Pigmentiphaga aceris: one gene and its partner. Each later gene encodes a partner of the first gene's protein in a complex. Links are inferred from orthologs where the notes say so. Each region holds a gene or a part of one and is shown in the gene's direction. Other genes may lie near its edges.

The links.
Region 2: the proteins of holB (region 1) and holA are in contact, whole or in part, in a cryo-EM structure (PDB 8GIZ), measured with the Escherichia coli proteins. The link is inferred for Pigmentiphaga aceris from one-to-one orthologs.

What each region holds. Positions count from the first base shown.
Region 1 is NZ_CP043046.1:3,200,210-3,203,526, reverse strand. The notes cover bases 192-3,191. They hold holB (DNA polymerase III subunit delta'), read left to right. Parts: upstream 192-1,157; coding sequence 1,158-2,225; downstream 2,226-3,191. Other genes in these bases: FXN63_RS13900 (hypothetical protein), read left to right, coding at 2,753-3,031; tmk (dTMP kinase), read left to right, coding at 517-1,161; mltG (endolytic transglycosylase MltG), read left to right, coding at 192-520. Also shown: more of mltG, read left to right, coding at 1-191. UniProt on the Escherichia coli protein: Part of the beta sliding clamp loading complex, which hydrolyzes ATP to load the beta clamp onto primed DNA to form the DNA replication pre-initiation complex.
Region 2 is NZ_CP043046.1:3,921,950-3,925,124, forward strand. The notes cover bases 282-3,139. They hold holA (DNA polymerase III subunit delta), read left to right. Parts: upstream 282-1,095; coding sequence 1,096-2,184; downstream 2,185-3,139. Other genes in these bases: leuS (leucine--tRNA ligase), read left to right, coding at 282-571; FXN63_RS17005 (LPS-assembly lipoprotein LptE), read left to right, coding at 589-1,092; FXN63_RS17015 (glutamate-5-semialdehyde dehydrogenase), read left to right, coding at 2,321-3,139. Also shown: more of leuS, read left to right, coding at 1-281; more of FXN63_RS17015, read left to right, coding at 3,140-3,175. UniProt on the Escherichia coli protein: Part of the beta sliding clamp loading complex, which hydrolyzes ATP to load the beta clamp onto primed DNA to form the DNA replication pre-initiation complex.

The sequences.
Region 1 (3,317 bases):
GGAAAAGGAAACCGGCCTGCACACCGAGCGCGAGCGGATTTCCGGCGTGTTTGCCAATCGCCTTCGCATCAACATGCCGCTGCAGACTGACCCGACGGTGATCTACGGCATGGGCGACGCCTTCGACGGCAACTTGCGCAGGCGTGACCTGCGAACCGACACGCCGTGGAATACCTACACGCGCAACGGCCTGCCGCCCACACCTATTGCCGCGCCTGGTCGCCAGGCCTTGCTGGCAGCGGTTCAGCCCGAAAAGCACAAGTTCTTCTATTTCGTGTCGCGTGGCGACGGTACCAGCGCCTTCTCTGAAGACTTGGCCGGGCACAACCGCCAGGTTGCGCGTTACATCGCCGCGATGCGCGCGGCGGGTCGCGCAGCATCTGCACCGGTGCAAGCGGTGCCCGGTGTGGAAACCGCAGGTGAACCAACTGCTGCCGATGCTGCCGCAAGCGATGCCATCAAGGCCGACGCTGAAAAGACCGAAGCTCCCAAGACTGACCCCACTACCAACAAGCCATGACCCTGTCGTCGACTGAAACTGGCGGCCCGCGTGGCCGCTTCCTGACGCTTGAGGGCGTGGATGGTGCGGGCAAAAGCACGCACGTAGACTGGATTGCGCAGACCCTGCGCGACCTGGGCATCGATGTGTTGCAGACCCGTGAGCCGGGCGGCACACCGCTGGCGGAAACGCTGCGCGAAATGGTCTTGAACCAGCCGATGTCACTGGAAACCGAAACTCTGCTGATGTTTGCTGCCCGCAGCGAACACATCAAACAGGTTATTGAACCTGCGCTGGCGGCAGGCCGTTGGGTGCTGAGCGACCGTTTCACCGACGCAAGCTACGCCTATCAGGGCGGTGGCCGGCAGTTGGGCGGCGATCGGGTGGCGGCGCTGGAAAAGTGGCTGCATCCGGGTTTGCAGCCTGATCGCACGTGGTTGTTCGACGTACCGCTGTCAGTAGCACGCGAGCGACTTGGCCGTGCACGTGTGCCAGACCGCTTCGAGCAGGAAAGCGACGCGTTCTTCGAGCGTACGCGCAACGCCTATCTGACGCGTGTAGCGGAATCGCCCGACCGTATCCGGGTGATTGACGGTACGCAGAGCATTGATGCCATCCGCGAATTGCTGGCCCAAGAGCTGCGCACCTGGGTGGCTGCATGAGCTTGGCGGTGGTTCCCCCTTGGTATGCGCAGACAGCGCAGCAATGGCTGTCGCAGCGTGAACGGTTTGCCCATGCGTGGCTGATTCATGGCTTGGCTGGCACGGGCAAAGTCGATTTTGCCCGGGCGGCAGCAGCGGCATTGCTGTGCGAATCGCCGCGCGGCCACTTGGCGTGTGGCGTGTGTCCGGCCTGTGTGTGGATGTCCAGCGGCAACCATCCCGACTTTCGACGTATCCGGCCAGACGCAGTGGCGCAGGAAGAGGGCGACGAAGAAGCCGGTGAGAACGAGGATGGCGAGGCACCCGCAGTGGATGTGGTGGCGCGTGCATCCAAGAAGGCCCCGTCCAAGGAAATCCGGGTTGAGCAGATCCGGGCGATGGAGGCCTGGGCTACTACCGGTACGCACCGGGGTGGTTTGCGGGTTGTGGTGCTGTATCCGGCCGACAGCCTGAATGTGGTGTCGGCGAATGCCTTGCTGAAGATTCTGGAAGAACCGCCACCAGCTACGGTATTTTTGTTGGTCAGCAATGCGCCTGATCGACTGTTGCCGACTTTGATTTCGCGTTGCCGTAGGTTGCCTTTGCCGGTGCCTGCGCCGGATGTGGCGCTGGCATGGCTGACTGCGCAAGGTGCCGACGATGCGGCCGGCCGGCTGGCCGCCAACGGTGGTGCTCCAATGGGTGCGTGGCGCAGCTTCCAGGCTGAAATCCCGGCGCGCCCGGTGTGGCTTGGCGATCTGATCGATACCCTGGCTGCCGGCCGCAGCCCGGATGTCGGAGCAATGGTCGAACTGCTGGAAAAGCAGCCGCCCGCGCACTGGTTAGACGCCTTGCAGCGCATGACGGTGGATATCGCCTTGATCCAGGCGGGTGCGGGTGCACGGTATTACCCGAGTGCATCGGGTGCGTTGGAGCGTATCGGTACCAGTGCTGGCCGGGTGTCGATTGCTGAGCTTGGTCGTTGGTTGCAACGGCAGCAGGGTATTTCTGGTCATCCTTTGAATGGTCGCTTGTTCGCCCACGAAACGCTGCTGCGCGTGGTTGAGGCTGTACGGGGGAGGTGACTGCTTGGGTTTTTTATGCCGTTGCCAGGGTGTAGCGCTGGGTACGTTGGTTACGGTGTAGCGTTCTTTTGCCAGTCGTGGGTGGTGGGGCCGGCTCGTCTGCCCCGCTGGACCTAGGCGTCGGGACTCCCGCCCTCCACCTCGTCCAGAAGGGCAGCCAATCCGGCCCCACCACCCGCGCCTTCAAAGCGGTTTGGTTAAAAGCGCATGCCGCCTTTGGGCGGTTTTCGTTTTTCTGGCTGATTGGTGCTGGACGCGGCTCCCCCGTACTGACGTATTCAATCCTTGAGCACCGCCCGGCTGGAGCCGGGGACTTGGCTGGCCAGGTCGCCACGAAGCGAGTCAACGGCTCACGTTTCGGACCGTCCTTCAGCAGCCTTTTACGGCAGCGCCACGCAAGAAAATTTGCGCGTCTGCTTGGTGGTGGGGTGACACCGAAGCGGGTGGCCGCCGCATCCCGGCATGCGGAGAGTGGCCGCGATGATCGTGGCGCTGGCGGCTGATTTGCGTAAAACAGCTGTGCTGTGTTGGTCGAGGCGCTTAGCATCATCGGCGCTCAGCACTGCTCACTACCGTTCAGCGCCGTCTTGAACGTTCTTTACCGCTTCGAACGCACGTCATCGCTTCGAACGTTCATCGCCAGCCCGAACGTCGATCATCAGTCCGAACGTTTAGTGCACAGCCTTCAAAGCGCCAACCTTCAGCGCCTCGCTTTTTCGTCGCATTACCTGGTGCGCGGCCACCCGCTTCCAAGTCACCCCACCACCAAGCAGATGCGCAAATTTTCTTGCGTGGCGCTGCCGTAAAAGGCAGCTGAAGAACCTACCGAATCGAAAGCCGGAGAAACCGCTTCGTGGCGACCTGGGCAGCCAGTCCCCAGGGCCAGCCGCGTGGCGATCAAGGACGGTGACCACCGAATGCCGAGAACCGCATCCAGCACCAAGCAGCCAGCAAAACGGCAAACGCCCAAAGGCGGGATTGGTTTTTAACCTGAACAGTTCTGAAGGCGCGGGTGTCGGGGGCGTGGCGGCTGCCCTTCTGGACGACGTGGAGGGCGGGAGACCCGACGCGTAGGTCCAGCGGGGCAGACGA
Region 2 (3,175 bases), 720 kb from region 1 along the record:
CTGGACCTTTGCCCATCGCCAAGCCGATGTCGTGCGTGAAGCGGGTGACGATTTCACCGGCATCAGCCCGGCCGGTGCACGCCTGCGCCGTGACATCCACTTGCTGCTGCGCACGGTCGGCCATGACTACGACCGCCTGCAATACAACACCGTGGTGTCTGGCACCATGAAGCTGCTGAATGCACTGGACGACGCCACGCTGACCGATTCGCCGGCCGACCGTGCTGCCCTGCGCGAAGGTACCGGCATTCTGTTGCGTGCGCTGTACCCGGGCGCACCGCACATCACCCACGCGCTGTGGCAGGAGCTTGGCTTCGGCACGCGCATCGGTGATCTGATCGATGCACCGTGGCCGCAGGTCGACGAAGCCGCGCTGGTGCAGGACGAGATCGAGCTGGTGTTGCAGGTCAACGGCAAGATGCGTGGTTCGGTCACCGTGCCCGCAGCGGCCGACAAGGACGCCATCGAAGCCGCCGCCCGCGCACACGAGGCGGTCGAGAAATTCCTCGAAGGTCGTCCGCCCAAGCGCGTTATTGTGGTGGCCGGCAAACTTGTCAACGTGGTGGGATGATGGTCAAACGGTTTGAGATGGATCCGGCACGACGCACGGTGTTGCGCACCGCGCTGGCGCTCGGCATGACCGCAGCGCTGGCCGGTTGCGGCTTCGCGCTGCGCGGCCAGGCCACCCTGCCCTACAAGACGATTTACCTGGGTTTCTCGGGTAACAACGAACTTGGCGCAAACCTGCGACGCAACATCCGCTACACCTCCAGCACCGAAGTGGTTGATCGGCCGCAGGACGCAGAAGCGCTGTTCCAGATGATGAGCGAAGAGCGTCAGAAGATCATTCTGACGCTCGACGGTCAGGGTCGGGTACGCGACTACGAGCTGATCTACCGCGTGGTCTTCCGCGTGCATGACGGCAAGGGTCGCGAATTCATGCCGCCGACCGAAATCAGTCTGCGCCGTGAAATCTCGTTCAACGACAGCGCACTGATGGCCAAGGAATCGGAAGAACGCCTGATCTACCGCGAGATGCAGGCTGACCTGGTGCAGCAGATCATGCGTCGCATGGAAGCGCAGGGCCGCTGATTCATGGGTGTGTCATTACGCGCGGAGCAATTGGCTGCCCGGCTCAAACCGGGCGAGCCTTTGTCGTCGCTCTACACCGTTACCGGCGACGAAGCCCTGCTTGTCATCGAAGCCATGGATGCGCTGCGGGCGGCTGCGCGCGCGGCCGGCCACCTTGAACGTGAGGTGGTAGTCGCCGATGCGCGTACCGACTGGACCACGGTCCTGGCCGGTACGCAGTCGATGTCGCTGTTCGGTGAACGGCGCATTCTTGAGCTGAAGCTGCCGGGTGGCAAACCCGGCAAATCAGGCGGCGATGTCATTGCGCGTCTGGCGGCCGATTGCGGCACCAAACCGCCGGGCACCGCCGACTGCATCACGCTGGTGATGCTGCCGCGCATCGACAAGACCGGTCGCGCAACACCGTGGTTCACCGCACTGGCCGCGCATGGCGTGGTGGTGGAAGTACCCACCATTGATCGCAATGCGCTGCCGGACTGGATCGGCCTTCGTCTGGCAGCCCAGCAACAACGCGCCCGTGGCCCGGTATTGCAATGGATGGCCGAACGGGTCGAGGGCAATCTGCTGGCCGCGCATCAGGAAATCCAGAAGCTGGGTTTGCTGTATCCGGAAGGCGATCTGAGCCTGGAACAGGTGCAGGATGCCGTCGCCAACGTGGCCCGCTACGACGTGTTCACCTTGCGTGACGCAATGCTTGCGGGTGATGCCACGCGCGTGGTGCGCACGCTTGACGGCTTGCGCGCTGAAGGTGAAGCACTGCCGCTGGTGCTGTGGGCAGTTGGCGAGGAAATTCGCCTGCTGGCCCGCCTGGCCGAAGCGCGTGCACAAGGCCAGAACCTGAGCGCATTGATGCGCAGCCTGCGTTTCTTCGGACCGCGTGAGCGCCTGGCCGAACAGGTGCTTGACCGGGTGGCTCCAAACGCCTGGCCTGCCGCGGTTCGACATGCCCACGAAGTCGACAAGATGATCAAGGGTTTGTCGGTGCCCGGGCGCTTGGCAGACCCGTGGCACGAAATCACCCGACTTGCCCTGCGACTGGCCGCACGCCCGTCGCGCCAGACACCACGCCGACCTCCGCGCCCTGCAGCCTGACCGGCAGTTTTCCCAAAGCGCTTACACTCGGTAAGCGCCCGGCTCGGCCGCTTGATTTGCCGGCTTACTTGCCACCTCAATTGCCGCCACCCGCCGCCCTTTCCAACAGCAGACCCAGACACGTCCGCCGACGACCATGAAATCTCTCGACATCTCCGAATACATGACGCAGCTCGGTACGCGAGCACGCGCAGCATCGCGCGCCATCGCCCGAGCTGACGACACTGCCAAGTCAGGTGCCCTGCGCGCCATCGCACGTGGCCTGCAAGCCAATCGCGATGCCTTGATTGCCGCCAATGCAATCGACCTGGCGCGAGCCCGCGACAACGGCCTGGAACCCGCGATGCTGGATCGTCTTAAGCTGGACGACAAAGCCCTGTCGCGCATGATCGAAGGCCTGACCCAGATCGCCGGCATGCCGGACCCGATCGGTGAAATCACCGAGGTCAAGATTCGCCCCAATGGCATGCGTGTCGGCCGGATGCGTGTTCCGCTGGGTGTTATCGGCATCATCTACGAATCGCGTCCCAACGTGACCATCGACGCGGCGGCGCTTTGCCTGAAGTCGGGCAACGCGACGATTCTGCGCGGTGGCTCGGAAGCCATCGAGTCGAATGTGGCGCTGGGCGCTGTGATTCGGGCGGGATTGGAAGAAGCCGGCTTGCCGAGCGACGCAATTCAAGTGATCGAAACCACCGACCGTGCGGCCGTCGGTGCCTTGGTCACCGCCACGGAATACGTGGATGTGATCGTGCCGCGCGGCGGCAAACGCTTGATTGCGCGCCTGACCGAAGAAGCACGTGTACCGCTGATCAAGCACCTGGACGGCAACTGTCATGTCTACGTGGACAGCGCCGCAGACCTGGCACAGGCCCACACGATTGCGCTGAATGCCAAGACATATCGCTTCGGCATTTGCGGCGCGATGGAAACGCTGCTGGTGCATCAGTCGGTAGTCACCGATTTCCTGCCCAAGCTGGCTGCGGAACTG